DNA from 3 places in the Streptomyces sp. NPDC088254 genome. Region 3 is predicted to be linked to each of the others. Evidence: riboswitches for the same ligand, from Rfam matches in the RefSeq annotation. Region 3 holds a riboswitch; each other region holds the start of a gene.

Region 1 (5,525 bases), on a different contig from region 3:
GACCAATGGTGTAGACCAGTGCGCCGAGCCTGGCGCAGGCCCACAGCGGTGTCAAGGGTGGCGGAAAGGCGTTTGACCAGCCGTTATGGGACCTACATATGAAGGAACCTTTAAGTAAGAAGCCCTTGAAAACACGGCCCGCGTGGCATGCTGAGCCGCTAGACCACTTGCCGTATGGACTAGACCAGCAAGGGTCGCGACGGTATACAGAGGGATCACGGGGACGCGGCGCACGGGGCGGCGTCGCCGCATCACGATGCGACCCGCATCCGGAGCCGGAAGGCAGGCCATGAGCACCGACGTCAGCAGTGCGGAGAACGAGGGTGGGGCGACCGTCCGCACCGCGCGCGTGCCCAAGTACTACCGCCTGAAGAAGCACCTGCTCGACATGACGCAGACGCAGGAGCCCGGCACGCCGGTGCCGCCCGAGCGGACGCTCGCGGCCGAGTTCGACACCTCGCGCACGACCGTGCGCCAGGCCCTGCAGGAACTGGTCGTCGAGGGCCGGCTGGAGCGCATCCAGGGCAAGGGCACGTTCGTCGCCAAGCCCAAGGTCTCCCAGGCGCTGCAACTGACCTCCTACACCGAGGACATGCGCGCCCAGGGGCTCGAACCCACCTCGCAGCTCCTCGACATCGGCTACATCACCGCCGACGACACCCTCGCCGGCCTGCTCGACATCACCGCGGGCGGGCGCGTCCTGCGCATCGAGCGGCTGCGCATGGCCAACGGCGAGCCGATGGCGATCGAGACGACCCACCTGAGCGCGAAGCGCTTCCCGGCCCTGCGCCGCTCGCTCGTGAAGTACACGTCCCTGTACACCGCACTCGCCGAGGTCTACGACGTCCGTCTCGCCGAGGCCGAGGAGACCATCGAGACCTCCCTCGCCACACCGCGCGAGGCCGGTCTGCTCGGCACCGACGTGGGGCTGCCCATGCTGATGCTCTCCCGGCACTCCCTGGACAAGGAGGGCGAACCGGTGGAATGGGTGCGCTCGGTGTACCGGGGGGACCGCTACAAGTTCGTCGCACGGCTGAAGCGGCCGCAGGACTGACCGCGGGCGCAGCGGGAAGACTGGGACCGATATCCGGACGGGGTCTTCCGCTGGGCTTTATCCGTCACCTACATTGCCTGCGCGTTTGCACAGGTGATCAACAAGGGGACGGAGTGGCCTGAATGTCGGAAGCCCCAGAGGTGTCGAGAGGTCCGGTGGTGACGCCCGTGCGCGTCGTCATCGGTCTCTGCTTGTTCGCGCCCTTCGTGGCGATGCTGTGGGTCGGTTCTTACGCCAAAGTGGAACCGGCGGTCGCCGGGATCCCCTTCTTCTACTGGTACCAGATGCTGTGGGTGCTGATCTCCACCGCGCTCACGATGACCGCGTACAAGCTGTGGCAGCGTGACCAGCGCTCCCGCGGTGCCGGCAAGAGCCGGGACGGGGGTACGGCGAAGTGAACGACGGCGTGAACGGCGTCGCGCTCGCCGTCTTCATCTTCTTCTTCCTGGCCGTCACGGTCATGGGCTTCCTGGCCGCGCGCTGGCGCAAGGCCGAGAACGAGCACAGCCTCGACGAATGGGGCCTGGGCGGCCGGTCGTTCGGAACCTGGGTCACCTGGTTCCTGCTGGGCGGCGACCTGTACACCGCGTACACCTTCGTCGCCGTCCCGGCGGCGATCTACGCGGCGGGTGCGGCGGGCTTCTTCGCGGTGCCCTACACGATCCTGGTGTACCCGCTGATCTTCACCTTCCTGCCGCGGCTGTGGTCGGTGTCCCACAAGCACGGGTACGTGACGACCTCGGACTTCGTGCGCGGCCGGTTCGGCTCGAAGGGGCTGTCGCTGGCGGTCGCCCTGACCGGCATCCTCGCCACGATGCCGTACATCGCGCTCCAGCTCGTCGGCATCCAGGCCGTGCTGGACGTGATGGGCGTCGGCGGCGGCGAGGACACCAACTGGTTCGTCAAGGACCTGCCGTTGCTGATCGCGTTCGGCGTGCTGGCCGCGTACACCTACTCCTCGGGACTGCGGGCCCCGGCGCTCATCGCGTTCGTGAAGGACACGCTGATCTACATCGTCATCGCGGTGGCGATCATCTACATCCCGATCAAACTGGGCGGTTTCGACGAGGTGTTCGCCAGGGCGGGCGACGCGTTCAGCCAGACCAACCCCGCGACCGGCAAGCCGCGCGGGGCCCTGGCGCCGGCCGAGGCGGGCCAGTGGACGTACGCCACGCTGGCCTTGGGCTCCGCGCTGGCGCTGTTCATGTACCCGCACTCGATCACCGCGACGCTGTCCTCGCGCAGCCGTGAGGTGATCCGGCGCAACACCACGATCCTGCCGCTGTACTCCCTGATGCTCGGGCTGCTCGCACTGCTGGGCTTCATGGCCATCGCGGCCGGCGTCAAGGTCACCAACGGGCAGCTGGCGATCCCGCAGTTGTTCGAGGACATGTTCCCGGACTGGTTCGCGGGCGTGGCCTTCGCGGCGATCGGCATCGGCGCGCTGGTCCCGGCGGCCATCATGTCGATCGCGGCGGCGAACCTGTTCACCCGCAACATCTACAAGGACTTCATCAAGCCGGACGCCACACCGAAGGAGGAGACGCGGGTCTCCAAGATCGTGTCCCTGCTGGTGAAGGTGGGCGCGCTGGTCTTCGTCCTCACCATGGACAAGACGGTCGCCATCAACTTCCAGCTGCTGGGCGGCATCTGGATCCTGCAGACCTTCCCGGCCCTGGTCGGCGGTCTGTTCACCCGCTGGTTCCACCGGTGGGCGCTGCTCGCCGGCTGGGCGGTGGGCATGGTCTACGGCACCCTCGCCGCGTACGGCGTCGCCTCCCCGACGCAGAAGCACTTCGGCGGCTCCGCCAAGGAGATCCCCGGCATCGGCGAGATCGGCTACATCGGTCTGACGGCGTTCGTGCTCAACGTCGTCGTCACGGTGGTCCTGACGTTCGCCCTGAAGGCTGTGAAGGCCCCCGACGGCGTCGACGAGACGTCCCCGGCGGACTACACGGCGGACGCGGGCGACCCGGGCGTGCAGGTGGAGCTCCCGCCGGCGACGGCGGGTACGAGCCACTGACGCGGGGCGAGCGCCCCCGCCCCGGCAGCGGCGCCGGGGCGGGGGCGCTCGCCTTCTCCGGTCCCGCCGGAATCCGCACGCCACCTGGACCGGATCACTCTCCTCACCTGCCGGCTGACGCTCTGGAGCCGCCGCGACACAACATCTGGGGGTGGCGTGGCGGGTGAGCACAAGATGTATGCTCGTGCTCGCTGTCGCCGCAGGGGAATCCGGTGCGAATCCGGAACTGTCCCGCAACGGTGTACTCGTGCATCACCGCACGCCAGTCCAGTCCGAGGACCTGCCGGCAGCGCGTCCGGCCCATCCGGTCCGGACGCCCGACGTCCGGGCCTCGCGGAGTGGGCCGGTGGACGCGACGCCGTGCGCGCTCGCGTGCTGCCCCTGCCCTCCGCCAGGCCCCGCCGAGCGAGGGAGAGCCCCACGTGACCATCGCGCCAGCCGGTCCGGCTTCAGCAGTCACCCCCGTGGAGGACGACGGTCCCGGCGCCGCACTGCTGCGGACCCTGACCGAGCTGACCGCCGACCTGCCCGCCGCCGACCCCGGACGGGTCGCCGCCGCCGCACTGCGCGGCCGCTCCGCCCGGGGCAGCCACGAGGAGGTCCTCGCGGAGCTGCGCGAACTGGCCACGGAGGCCGCCGCGGGCCTGATCTCCGAGGACCCCGCCTACTCCCGGCTGGCCGCCCGGCTGCTGACCATCGGCATCCGCGCCGAGGCCGCCTCACAGGGCGTCACCTCGTTCACCGAGTCCATCGCCGTGGGCCACCGCGAGGGCCTGATCGCCGACCGCACCGCCGAGTTCGCCCGCCTCCACGGCCGCCGCCTCGACGCGCTGGTCGACACGGAGGCCGACGACCGCTTCGGCTACTTCGGGCTGCGCACCCTGCACAGCCGCTACCTGCTGCGCCACCCGATCACCCGCAAGGTCGTCGAGACGCCCCAGCACTTCCTGCTGCGCGTCGCCGCCGGTCTCGCCGAGGACGACACCCCCCGCTCGGTCGACGAAGTCGCCGCGCTGTACGGCCTGATGAGCCGCCTCGACTATCTGCCGTCCTCCCCCACCCTCTTCAACTCCGGTACGCGGCACCCCCAGATGTCGTCCTGCTACCTCCTCGACTCCCCGCTGGACGAGCTGGACTCCATCTACGACCGGTACCACCAGGTCGCCCGCCTCTCCAAGCACGCCGGCGGCATCGGGCTGTCGTACTCCCGCATCCGCTCCCGGGGTTCGCTGATCCGCGGCACCAACGGGCACTCCAACGGCATCGTCCCGTTCCTGAAGACGCTGGACGCGTCGGTCGCCGCCGTGAACCAGGGCGGCCGGCGCAAGGGCGCGGCGGCGGTCTACCTGGAGACCTGGCACTCCGACATCGAGGAGTTCCTGGAGCTGCGGGACAACACCGGTGAGGACGCCCGCCGTACGCACAATCTCAACCTGGCGCACTGGATCCCGGACGAGTTCATGCGCCGTGTGAACGCGGACGCCGAGTGGTCGCTGTTCTCCCCCGCCGACGTGCCGGAGCTGGTCGACCTGTGGGGCGATGAGTTCGACGCCGCCTACCGCAAGGCCGAGGCGGAGGGTCTGGCGAAGAAGACCATTCCGGCCCGCGAGCTGTACGGCCGGATGATGCGCACCCTCGCGCAGACCGGCAACGGGTGGATGACCTTCAAGGACGCCGCCAACCGCACCGCCAACCAGACGGCCGAGCCGGGGCACGTCGTGCACTCCTCCAACCTGTGCACGGAGATCCTGGAGGTCACCGACGACGGGGAGACGGCGGTCTGCAACCTGGGGTCGGTCAACCTGGGCGCGTTCGTCGACACGGCGACCGGCGACATCGACTGGGAGCGGCTGGACGGCACCGTCCGCACGGCGGTCACCTTCCTCGACCGCGTCGTCGACATCAACTTCTACCCCACCGAGCAGGCGGGCCGCTCCAACGCCCGCTGGCGTCCGGTGGGCCTGGGCGCGATGGGCCTCCAGGACGTCTTCTTCAAGCTGCGGCTGCCCTTCGACTCCCCCGAGGCCAAGGCGCTCTCCACGCGCATCGCCGAGCGGATCATGCTCGCCGCGTACGAGGCCTCCGCCGACCTCGCCGAGCGGAACGGCCCGCTGCCCGCCTGGGACAAGACCCGCGCGGCACGCGGGGTGCTGCACCCCGACCACTACGGCGTGGAGTTCACCTGGCCGGAGCGCTGGGCGGCCCTGCGCGAGCGGATCGCCTCCGTCGGCATGCGCAACTCCCTGCTGCTCGCCATCGCGCCGACCGCGACGATCGCCTCGATCGCGGGCGTCTACGAGTGCATCGAGCCGCAGGTGTCCAACCTGTTCAAGCGCGAGACGCTGTCCGGCGAGTTCCTGCAGGTCAACTCCTACCTGGTGCAGGACCTCAAGGCGCTGGGCGTCTGGGACGCCCGCACACGTGAGGCGCTGCGCGAGTCGGGCGGCT
Region 2 (5,525 bases), on a different contig from region 3:
GCGCCGACGTCCCGGACGGTCAGCTCGGTCTGGGTGTCGGCGTGCTGCTCGACCGTGGCGACACGGCGGGCGGTGGCACGGCGGCCGACCTCGGCGAGCGGGCGCCCGTCCAGGGTCACGACTCCGGAGGTAGGGGCGAGGACCCCGGCCAGCAGCCTCAACAACGTTGATTTTCCTGAGCCGTTGGGGCCGAGCAGGCCGACGGTCTCGCCGGGGTGCAGGGCGAGCGTGACGCCGTCGACGACGACCTTGTCGCCCAGGCGCCGTACGACGTCGTCCGCGTGCAGGCTGCTCATGTCCTTCTCCGTCCTCGGTAGAGCACGGCCACGAACGCCGGTACGCCGATGAGGGACGTCACCACGCCCACCGGGACCTCCTGCGGGTCGAGGACGGTACGGGCCAGGGTGTCCACCCACACCAGGAAGACAGCGCCGGTCAGCGCGGTGACCGGCAGCAGGCGGGCGTGCCCGGATCCGGTGAGGGCCCGGGTGGCGTGCGGCAGGACCAGGCCGACGAAGCCGATCGCGCCGGCGCAGCTGACCAGGGCGGCGGTGAGCAGGGCGGTCGCGCAGAGCAGGACCAGGCGGGTACGGGCGACCCGGACCCCGAGTCCGGCGGCGGCATCGTCCCCGAAGGAGAACGCGTCGAGCGTACGGGCGTACCCGAGGCAGACGACGAGCACCGCAGCCAGGACGGCGGTGCAGAGCAGCACCTGTCCCCAGTCGGCGCCGGTGAGCGAGCCGAGGAGCCAGAACAGCACGCCCCGGGTGGTTTCGGCGTCGGCGGAGGTCAGCACGGTGAACGAGGTCAGCGCGGAGAACAGCTGCATGGCCGCGACGCCGGACAGGACGACCCGGTCGGTGCTGGCTCCGAGGGTCTGGCTGAGCAGCAGCACGAGGGCGAAGGAGAGCAGCGCGCCGAGGAAGGCGCCCGCCGACAGGGACACCGCTCCCCCGCCCACGCCCAGCACGACCACGGCGACAGCGCCGGTGGAGGCGCCGGAGGAGACACCGAGCACGAAGGGGTCGGCGAGCGGGTTGCGCAGCAGCGACTGCATGACCGCGCCGCACACGGCGAGTCCGGCCCCGCACACGGCGGCCAGCAGGGTCCGCGGCATCCGCAGGTTCCACACGATGCCGTCCCGCAGCGGCGCCAACTCGCTCTCGCCGAGTCCGAGATGGGCCGCGACGGACGCCCAGACGTCCCCCGTGGAGATGTCGGCGGGGCCGATCGTCACGGCCACAGCGAGCGAGGCGATCAGCGCGGTCAGTCCGCCGCCGGTCAACAGCGCTGTGCGCAAAGTCACTTGGCGAGCCCGAAGTCACGCAGCCCGGCGGCGACCTTCTCGATTCCCTCGATCGTGCGAATGGATGGGTTCATCGCCTGCCCGCTGAGCAGGACGTACCGCTTCTTCTTCACGGCGGTGAGGTTGCGGGTGGCAGGGTTCGTCTCCAGGAAGCGGATCTTCGCCTTGGCGGTTTCGGCGGTCTGCTGCTTGCGGGTCAGGTCCCCGATGACGATGACGTCCGGGTCGCGGTCGGCGACGGTCTCCCAGTTGATCTGGGGCCATTCGTCGTGGGTGTCGGCGAAGGCGTTCTTCGCGCCCACGGCACGGGTGATGGCGCCGGGCGCACCGCAGCAGCCGGCGAGGTAGGGCGACTGGGAGTTGGCGAACCAGTACATGAGGGAGACGTCTGAGGCGTGCAGTCCGGCAGCGGCTGTGCTCACCCTCTTCTTCAGCGAGGCGACGAGCTCTTCGCCGCGCTTTTCGACGCCGAACGCCCGTGCCAGGTCGCGTATCTCCCCGTACACGGCGTCGAGCGTGAGGGGTGTGGAGCGCGATCCGTCGCCGCCGCTGTCGTTGTCCTTGCCCGCCGCGCAGTCGGACGGCGAGACGTAGGTCGGCACGCCCAGCTTCTCGAACTGCTCGCGGGTGGCGACGCCGCCCTTGCCGAGGGTGGAGACGAAGGAGGCGGTGACGAAGTCGGGTTCGGCGTCCAGGACCTTCTCGAAGGAGGGGTTGTTGTCGGCGAGGCGCGGCACGGTGGCGTTGGCCTTCTCCAGGCCCTTCATCACCGGGTCGGTCCAGGTCGCCGTGCCCGCCATGCGGTCGGCCAGGCCCAGGGAGAGCAGGATCTCGGTGGTGCCCTGGTTGAGTGAGACGGCCCGCTTCGGGGCCGACTTCATGGTGACCTTGTTCCCGCAGTTGTCGATGGTGACCGGGTAGCCGGTGGCCGCGGCCTTCTCGGTCTTCGCGTCGTCGCCGTCGGCGGAGCCGCAGGCGGTGAGCAGCAGGGCGGAGGTGAGAAGCAGGGCCGGGGTACGGAGGAGGGCGGGGGTGCGGAGCACGGGCATGCCTCGGGGGTCGGGGCTCGTTCGCGGAGCCTGGCCTACGGGTGTCCCCCGCGCCGGGGCGCGGAGGTGCCAGCAGGTCTTCGGACTCGGGTTCGTCCGGCCGGGGCGCCTTCCCGGTCTCCCAGTGGCGTGCGTGCCCCGCCCGTCCCCCTCACCGCTGCGCGTCAGTTCCGGATTCGCACCGGATTCCCTGGCCTCGGGTGTGGCTCGACTGGCCCGTCGAGGCTATCAAGCCCGTCGTACGGTCAGATCGTGCGCTCGGTCACGGGGTAGGGAACAAAGGTGCTGGTGTTCTCGGGGCGCTGGGCTACCGCTTCCAGTGGAACTGGGCTGCGCCCACCCCATGGGCCCGCTCCGGCTCGCGGACCTGATCGGCCTGGACACCGTCGCCTCGATCGCCCAGTCCCTCTACGACGAGTTCCGCGAGCCGCTCTACGCCCCGCCGCCGCTGCTCCAGCGAATGGTGGAGGCCGGTCTCCTCGGCCGTAAGACCGGCCGGGGGTTCCGCATCTACGACCAGGACTGAGGGCCTGGTACGACGCGGGCTGAGGGGCCCGCGACCGCCGCCGCGGGGTGAGGGTGCCGCGCGGCGCGGGGCGGGGGAAGGGGTGGGAGACGCGTGCGCGACGTTTCCCGCCCTCGGCCCGTTTCACACCCGTCACCCGCGTGCACCAGCTCACCATTCGAATGATGGACACGGCCCTCCGGACGCGTAGCCAGCCCCTTACGCTGACTGGTGCAGCTGGTTCGCCCCGTCCGCCAGGCGGGATGCGTCGCAAGAGGGAACCCGGTGGGAATCCGGGACTGCCCCGCAGCGGTGAGCGGGAACGACCGCCGTCATACGCACTGGATCCGAGGTACAGGGTCTGGGAAGCGACGGCCAGTAGGTGTCCTCCGGACCAGGAGGGCGTGCCCGCAAGTCCGAAGACCTGCCACTGCCCGTGTGCGAACCACTCGTACGCGGACATCCCGGTGACCTCGTGGGCGGGTCGGCGTACATACCGAGCGCACGACCGCGCTGTGCAGCGCAAGGTCGCCTCCGCCCGGTTCCGTCACCCCTTCGCGCTCGCGTCCCGTCGCCGGGATCTCAGGGATTCGTCTCGCGAAGGAGATCTCCGTGACCACCAAGTCCGCAGCCGCGGCAGCCCGGGCCACCGTGTACGGCTACCCCCGCCAGGGACAGAGCCGGGAACTGAAGAAGGCGATCGAGGGCTACTGGAAGGGCCGCGTCACCGCCAACGCGCTCCAGGACACCGCCGCCGAGCTGCGCCGCAGCAACTGGCGGCAGCTCGCCGACGCCGGCATCCACGAGGTCCCGACCGGCGACTTCTCGTACTACGACCACGTCCTGGACACCAGCGTCATGGTGGGTGCGATCCCCACCCGCCACCGGGCCGCCGTCGACGCCGACGCCCTCGACGGCTACTTCGCCATGGCCCGCGGCACCCAGGACGTCGCACCGCTGGAGATGACCAAGTGGTTCGACACCAACTACCACTACCTGGTCCCCGAACTCGGCCCGGACACCGTCTTCATTGCCGACACGACCAAGCAGGTCGCCGAGCTGAAGGAAGCCCTCGCTCTGGGCCTCACGGCCAGGCCCGTCGTGGTCGGTCCGGTCACCTATCTCCTGCTGGCCAAGCCCGCCCCCGGCGTCCCCGCCGACTTCGAGCCGCTCACGCTCCTCGACCGCCTGCTCCCGGTCTACGCCGAAGTCCTCGCCGACCTGCGCGCGGCCGGTGCCGAGTGGGTGCAGCTGGACGAGCCCGCGCTCGTCCAGGACCGCACCCCGGCCGAGCTGAACGCCGCCACCCGCGCCTACCGCGATCTCGGCGCCCTCACCGACCGGCCCAAGCTGCTGGTCGCCTCCTACTTCGACCGGCTCGGCGACGCCCTGCCGGTGCTGGCGAAGGCTCCGGTGGAGGGGCTGGCCCTGGACTTCACCGAGGGCGCCTCCGCCAATCTCGGCGATCTCGCCTCCGTGGGCGGACTGCCGGGCAAGCGGCTGGTCGCAGGCGTGGTCAACGGCCGCAACATCTGGGTCAACGACCTCACCAAGTCCCTGTCCACCCTCGGCACCCTGCTCGGGCTGGCCGACCGGGTCGACGTGGCCGCCTCCTGCTCCCTGCTCCACGTCCCGATCGACGCCGCCGCGGAACGCGACATCGACCCGCAGATCCTTCGCTGGCTCGCCTTCGCCCGCCAGAAGACGAGCGAGATCGTCACCCTCGCCACGGGCCTCGCGCAGGGCACAGGCGCGATCGCCGGCGAACTCGCCGCCAACCGGGCCGATCTGGCCTCCCGCGCGACCTCGCCGATCACGCACGACCCCGCCGTACGGGCCCGGACCGCCGCAGTCACGGACGCCGACGCCCGCCGCTCCCAGCCCTACCCCGAACGAGCCACCGCGCAGCGCGCGCACCTCGGACTGCCGCTGCTGCCGACAACGACCATCGGCTCCTTCCCGCAGACCGGTGAACTGCGTGCCGCCCGCGCGGACTTGAGGGCGGGCCGGATCGACACGGCGGGCTACGAGGAGCGCATCAAGGCGGAGATCGGCGAGGTCATCTCCTTCCAGGAGAAGACCGGCCTGGACGTCCTGGTGCACGGCGAGCCCGAACGCAACGACATGGTTCAGTACTTCGCCGAGCAGCTCACCGGCTACCTCGCCACGCAGCACGGCTGGGTCCAGTCCTACGGCACCCGTTACGTCCGCCCGCCGATCCTGGCCGGCGACATCTCCCGCCCCGAGCCGATGACGGTCCGCTGGACGACGTACGCCCAGTCCCTCACCTCACGACCGGTCAAGGGCATGCTCACCGGCCCGGTCACGATGCTCGCCTGGTCCTTCGTCCGCGACGACCAGCCCCTCGGCGACACCGCCCGTCAGGTCGCCCTCGCGCTGCGCGACGAGGTCGACGACCTTGAAGCGGCCGGGACTTCGGTCATCCAGGTCGACGAACCCGCCCTGCGCGAGACGCTCCCCCTGCGGGCCACCGACCGCCCTGCCTACCTGGCCTGGGCGACCGAGGCGTTCCGGCTCACCACGAGCGGCGTACGGCCGGCCACACAGATCCACACCCACATGTGCTACGCCGAGTTCGGCGACATCGTCCAGGCCATCGACGACCTCGACGCCGACGTCATCAGCCTGGAAGCCGCCCGCTCCC
Region 3 (5,525 bases):
CCCCACGATGGGCTGAGTGCCGTATGACCATCACCCTGCTCACCGAGGACCAGCAGGCCCTCGTCGAGACGACGCTCGACTTCGCCCAGGACCATCTGGCGCCGCACGCCCTGGACTGGGACCGCGACAAGCACTTCCCGGTCGATGTGCTGCGCAAGGCGGCCGGGCTCGGACTGGGCGGCGTCTACGTCCGCGAGGAGTCGGGCGGTTCCGGCCTCACCCGCAGCGACGGCGTGCTCGTCTTCGAGACCCTCGCCTCCGGCTGCCCGTCCATCGCCGGATACCTCTCCATCCACAACATGGTCGCCTGGATGATCGACCGCTACGGCGACGACGCCCAGCGCGACCGGTGGCTGCCCCGCCTCTGCGCCATGGACGACCTCGCCAGCTACTGCCTGACCGAACCGGGCGCCGGCTCCGACGCGGCAGCACTGACCACCAGGGCCGTCCGTGACGATGACCACTACGTCCTGACCGGCGTCAAGCAGTTCATCTCCGGCGCGGGCGCCTCCCAGGTGTACGTGGTCATGGCCCGCACCGGCGGCACCGGCCCTGACGGCGTCTCCGCCTTCCTCGTCGACAAGGACGACCCCGGGCTCACCTTCGGCCCCAACGAACGAAAGATGGGCTGGAACGCCCAGCCCACCCGCCAGGTCGTCATGGACGGCGTACGACTGCCCGCCGATCGACTCCTAGGGCGCGAGGGCGAGGGCTTCCGCATCGCCATGAGCGGTCTGAACGGCGGTCGCCTCGGCATCGCCGCCTGCTCCCTCGGCGGCGCACGCAGCGCCCTCGACCGCAGCCTCGCCCACCTCGCCGACCGGGAGGCGTTCGGCGCACGGCTCCTCGACGCGCAGGCGCTGCGCTTCCGCCTCGCCGACATGGCGACCGAGCTGGCCGCCGCCCGCGCCCTGGTCCAGCAGGCCGCGGGGGCCCTCGATCGCGGCGACCCGCAGGCACCGTACCTGTGCGCCATGGCGAAGCGGTTCGCCACCGACACCGGGTACTCGGTCGCCGACCGCGCACTCCAGTTGCACGGGGGCTACGGATACCTGAGCGAGTACGGCATCGAGAAGATCGTCCGAGACCTGCGCGTCCACCAGATCCTTGAAGGAACCAACGAGATTATGCGCGTCATCGTGGCCCGTGGCCTGACGGAGGCGTGCGCATGACCGCCGCCGACGAACCCGTCCTGTTCCACACCACCGGCCGGGCCGCCCACATCACCCTGAACCGGCCCAGGGCCCTCAACGCCCTCAACCACGAGATGGTCCGGCGCATCGACGACGCACTCAGCCACTGGGAGCCGGACCCGGCCGTGGAGACCGTGGTCATCACCGGTTCCGGGGAACGTGGCCTGTGCGCGGGCGGCGACATCCGCAGCATCCACGACGACGCCCGGGACGGCGACGGCTCCGCGTCGGCCGCGTTCTGGCGCGACGAGTACCGTCTCAACGCCCGGATCGCCCGCTACCCCAAGCCGTACGTGGCCGTCATGGACGGCATCGTCATGGGCGGCGGGGTCGGCCTCTCCGCGCACGGCAGCGTCCGGATCGTCACCGAACGATCGAGGATCGCGATGCCCGAGACCGGGATCGGGTTCGTCCCGGACGTCGGCGGCACCTACCTGCTCGGCCTGGCGCCGGGTGAACTGGGCACGCACCTGGCACTGACCGGCGCACAGATCGGCGCGGGTGACGCCCTGCTCTGCGGGCTCGCCGACCACTTCGTGCCGACGACGGCACTCCAGGGGTTCATCGACGACCTCGCCGAGATGCCTGTGCGCGACGCACTGGCCCGTCATGTACAGCCTTCTCCGTCAGGCGAGTTGGGTCGCCGACGGGCATGGATCGACTCCTGCTACGCCGCTGACACGGTCGAGGAGATCGTGGACCGGTTGCTCGCCGACGGCGGCCCGGACGCAAAGGAGACAGCCGAGACCCTCCTCGCCAAGTCGCCTACCGCCCTCAAGGTCACCCTCACCGCCCTGTCCCGCGCCCGGCGCCTCGGCCCGCTGGAGCGAGTCCTCGACCAGGAGTACCGCGTCTCCTGCGCCGCCCTCCGGCACCCGGACCTGGTGGAGGGCATCCGCGCCCAGGTCATCGACAAGGACCGCGACCCGCACTGGTCGCCGGCCACTTTGGTGGAGGTGACCGACGCCGACGTCGAAGACTTCTTCGCTCCGCTCGGCGAGCGAGAACTCGGACTCACCGGTTCGGGCGGGAGCACGGAGGTGGCCTGGTGAGCCGTACCGTCGCTTTCATCGGCCTCGGGCACATGGGCGCCCCGATGGCCGCCAACCTGGTGAAGGCCGGGCTCCGCGTACACGGTCATGACCTCGTGCCCGAGGCCGTGAACAGCGCCACGCGGGCGGGCGTGGAACCCGCGCCGTCGGCGGCCGCCGCGGTCGACGGCGCCGACGTGGTCATCACCATGCTTCCCGCGGGCCGCCACGTCCTGGACCTCTACGACACCCTTCTGCCCGCCGCCCGGCCCGGCACCCTGTTCGTCGACTGCTCCACCATCGACGTCACCGACGCCCGTACCGCCCACGACCGCGCGGCAGCCGCCGGAATGCGAACCCTGGACGCACCGGTTTCCGGCGGAGTGGTGGGAGCCGAAGCGGCCACCCTCACTTTCATGGCCGGCGGGGGAGAGACCGAGTTCGCCGAGGCGCTTCCCCTGCTCGAAGCCATGGGCAAGAAGGCCGTCCACTGCGGCGGTGCGGGTGCCGGACAGGCGGCCAAGATCTGCAACAACATGATCCTCGGCGTCTCCATGATCGCCGTCAGCGAGGCGTTCGTCCTCGGCGAGAGCCTCGGCCTGTCGCACCAGGCCCTGTACGACGTGGCCTCGACGGCATCCGGGCAGTGCTGGGCCCTCAGCGTCAACTGCCCCGTTCCCGGGCCCGTGCCGACCAGCCCGGCCAACCGGGACTACCGTCCGGGCTTCGCCGCCTCTTTGATGGCCAAGGACCTGGGACTCGCGGCAGACGCGGCCAAGGCCGGCGGAGTACACGCGGAACTGGGCCTGAGAGCAGCCGAGTTGTACGCCGCCTATGCCGAGCGAGGCGGGGCCATGCAGGACTTCTCCGGCATCGTACGTACGATCAGGGACCAGAGCGGAGCTGAGGGATGACCATGGAACCGGCCGCCGAATACGAGACGATCCTGGTCGAGCGCAAGGGCCGAACCGCCCTGCTCACCCTGAACCGGCCCAAGGCACTCAACGCCCTCAACCTGCAGGTCATGAACGAAGTCGTCGCGGCGACCGAAGCCCTCGACCGGGACCCGGGCTGTGGCTGCATCGTGATCACCGGTTCGGCGAAGGCGTTCGCGGCTGGCGCCGACATCAAGGAGATGCAGCCCCAGGGATACATGGACATGTACCTGGCCGACTGGTTCGCTGCCTGGGACCGCATCGGAGAGTTGCGCACGCCGACCGTGGCCGCCGTCGCCGGATACGCCCTGGGAGGGGGCTGCGAGCTCGCCATGCTCTGCGACATCCTGCTCGCCGCCGACACGGCCGTCTTCGGCCAGCCCGAGATCAAACTGGGGGTGATTCCCGGCATCGGCGGCTCCCAGCGCCTGACCCGTGCTGTCGGCAAGGCCAAGGCCATGGAGCTGTGCCTGACCGGGCGCACCATGGACGCGACCGAAGCCGAGCGAGCCGGACTGGTCTCCCGTGTGGTCCCCGCCGACGACCTGCTCGGCGAAGCCCTGGCCGTCGCCGAGACGGTCGCCGGCATGTCGCTGCCGGTCGCGATGATGGCGAAGGAAGCGGTCGGGCGGGCTTTCGAGACCACCCTCACGGAAGGCGTCCGCTTCGAACGCCGTCTGTTCCACGCCATGTTCGCGACCGCAGACCAGAAGGAAGGCATGGGAGCATTCGTCGGCAAACGGCCACCGGTATTCCGTCACCGCTGAACCACGAAGCCCGTGCCCGTACCGTCCGTCCGGTGGGAGAGGAAGATCACGCCGGACGGACGCGGTCTTGGCCATGCCCGCGCCACGCGGTACGGTCTGTCCGATATCGACGACGGCGAGACGGAAGCCGGTGGGAATCCGGCACGGTCGCGCCACTGTATGCGGGACCCCCTTCGGGGCGTCGCGTGAGTCAGACCCGTGGCCGTCGTCCTGTGCACCACCGAGATGGGACGCGAACTCCCAGAGGAGGTTCTGCCATGGCGCAGACCGTCGCCCAGCCGACAGCCACCACTCCCGCCGTTCCCGCCACGCTGCCGCTGAAGGCGATAGCGCCCTGGGCGGTCTTCTTCGGCGTCCTGATGCTGGTCCTGCTCTACTTCGTCGGCGCCGAGCAGGGCGCCACCTCCGTGTTCAACGGCACCGACGTCCACGAGTGGGTGCACGACGCCCGCCACCTGCTCGGCTTCCCCTGCCACTGACACGAGGGACGCCGCACACCCATGAACTCCGCAACGGTAAGAAACCTCCTCGTGCGGGGCATGCTCGCCGGCCTTGTCGCCGGTGTGCTCGCCCTGGTTGTCGCCTATCTCCTCGGTGAGCCGAGCGTCGACAAGGCGATCGCCTTCGAGGACGCCCACTCCCACGAGCACGAGATGGAAGTCGTCTCCCGCTCCCTGCAGTCCACCGCCGGCCTCGCCACGGGCGTCCTCGTCTACGGGGTCGCCTTCGGCGGCATCGCTGCGCTCGCGTACTGCTTCGCCCTGGGCCGCGTGGGCCGCTTCAGCCCGCGGGCGACCGCGCTGCTGCTGTCCGGCTGCGCACTGCTCGCCGTCTACGTCGTGCCCTTCCTCAAGTACCCGGCGAACCCGCCGTCGGTCGGCGACCCCGACACCATCAGCAAGCGGACCACGCTGTACTTCCTGATGATGCTGCTCAGCGTTCTTCTCGCGGTCGCCGCCACCATCCTGGGCAAGCGCCTGGCGCCCAGCCTGGGCACCTGGTGGGCGACAGTCGTCGCGGTGGCCGCCTTCGCCGTCGTCATCGGTCTGGCCTACGAGTTCCTGCCCGTCATCAACGAGGTGCCGCAGGACTTCCCGGCCGCCCTGCTGTGGCGGTTCCGGCTGTCCGCACTGGCCATCCAGTCCGCCCTGTGGGCCGGCTTCGGCCTGCTCTTCGGTGAACTGGCGGAACGCCTGCTGAACCCCAAGCCGGCGACGGCCACGAGCGGCCGCGCGGTTCCGGCCGCGCACTGATTCCTTCCGGACAACAGAGGGCCCTTCGGAACCATCCGGGGGCCCTCTGGCGTTCTCCGGACACCGAGTCCGACGGAAGAGCGACTACGACTCGATGTTCAGCCCGACCCGACGCGGACCACCCGGCCGATGAGCGGAGGAACCGAGTGGCCAAAACCCCCCAGCCGCGCCACATTACCCTCGGCGGCCGTGACGCGGTCGCCCTCACCCGGGAGGAATTCGACCAACTGATCGCCAGCCGACGGCAGATCGGCGGCCAGAGCGCCCGGGTACGAGTCCTCGCCCAGCAGGCCAAACGCACCGAACGGCTGCTCCACGACCTGGAAGCACTGATCGCCTCACAGGG

The links. A riboswitch is a leader RNA that binds a small molecule or an ion and turns the genes downstream of it on or off. The one in region 3 is predicted to bind cobalamin.
Region 1: another riboswitch for cobalamin. It lies ahead of ACIOC0_RS33470 (ribonucleoside-diphosphate reductase subunit alpha); the one in region 3 lies ahead of ACIOC0_RS03355 (CbtB-domain containing protein).
Region 2: another riboswitch for cobalamin. It lies ahead of ACIOC0_RS11005 (ABC transporter substrate-binding protein); the one in region 3 lies ahead of ACIOC0_RS03355 (CbtB-domain containing protein).

Annotation. Positions count from the first base shown of each region.
Region 1 is NZ_JBIURQ010000013.1:180,726-186,250, forward strand. It holds gene ACIOC0_RS33455 (GntR family transcriptional regulator) at 290-1,054, shown strand; gene ACIOC0_RS33460 (DUF3311 domain-containing protein) at 1,177-1,452, shown strand; gene mctP (monocarboxylate uptake permease MctP) at 1,449-3,077, shown strand; cobalamin riboswitch at 3,243-3,380, shown strand; gene ACIOC0_RS33470 (ribonucleoside-diphosphate reductase subunit alpha) at 3,500-5,525, shown strand, end outside.
Region 2 is NZ_JBIURQ010000003.1:100,043-105,567, forward strand. It holds gene ACIOC0_RS10995 (ABC transporter ATP-binding protein) at 1-296, opposite strand, end outside; gene ACIOC0_RS11000 (FecCD family ABC transporter permease) at 293-1,306, opposite strand; gene ACIOC0_RS11005 (ABC transporter substrate-binding protein) at 1,303-2,355, opposite strand; cobalamin riboswitch at 2,409-2,586, opposite strand; partial or broken gene ACIOC0_RS11010 (3-hydroxyacyl-CoA dehydrogenase family protein) at 2,675-2,881, shown strand; cobalamin riboswitch at 3,082-3,307, shown strand; gene metE (5-methyltetrahydropteroyltriglutamate--homocysteine S-methyltransferase) at 3,473-5,525, shown strand, end outside.
Region 3 is NZ_JBIURQ010000001.1:726,539-732,063, forward strand. It holds gene ACIOC0_RS03330 (CoA-acylating methylmalonate-semialdehyde dehydrogenase) at 1-16, shown strand, start outside; gene ACIOC0_RS03335 (acyl-CoA dehydrogenase family protein) at 24-1,172, shown strand; partial or broken gene ACIOC0_RS03340 (enoyl-CoA hydratase/isomerase family protein) at 1,169-2,194, shown strand; gene mmsB (3-hydroxyisobutyrate dehydrogenase) at 2,125-3,138, shown strand; gene ACIOC0_RS03350 (enoyl-CoA hydratase) at 3,135-3,926, shown strand; cobalamin riboswitch at 4,003-4,147, shown strand; gene ACIOC0_RS03355 (CbtB-domain containing protein) at 4,184-4,405, shown strand; gene ACIOC0_RS03360 (CbtA family protein) at 4,427-5,179, shown strand; gene ACIOC0_RS03365 (hypothetical protein) at 5,326-5,525, shown strand, end outside.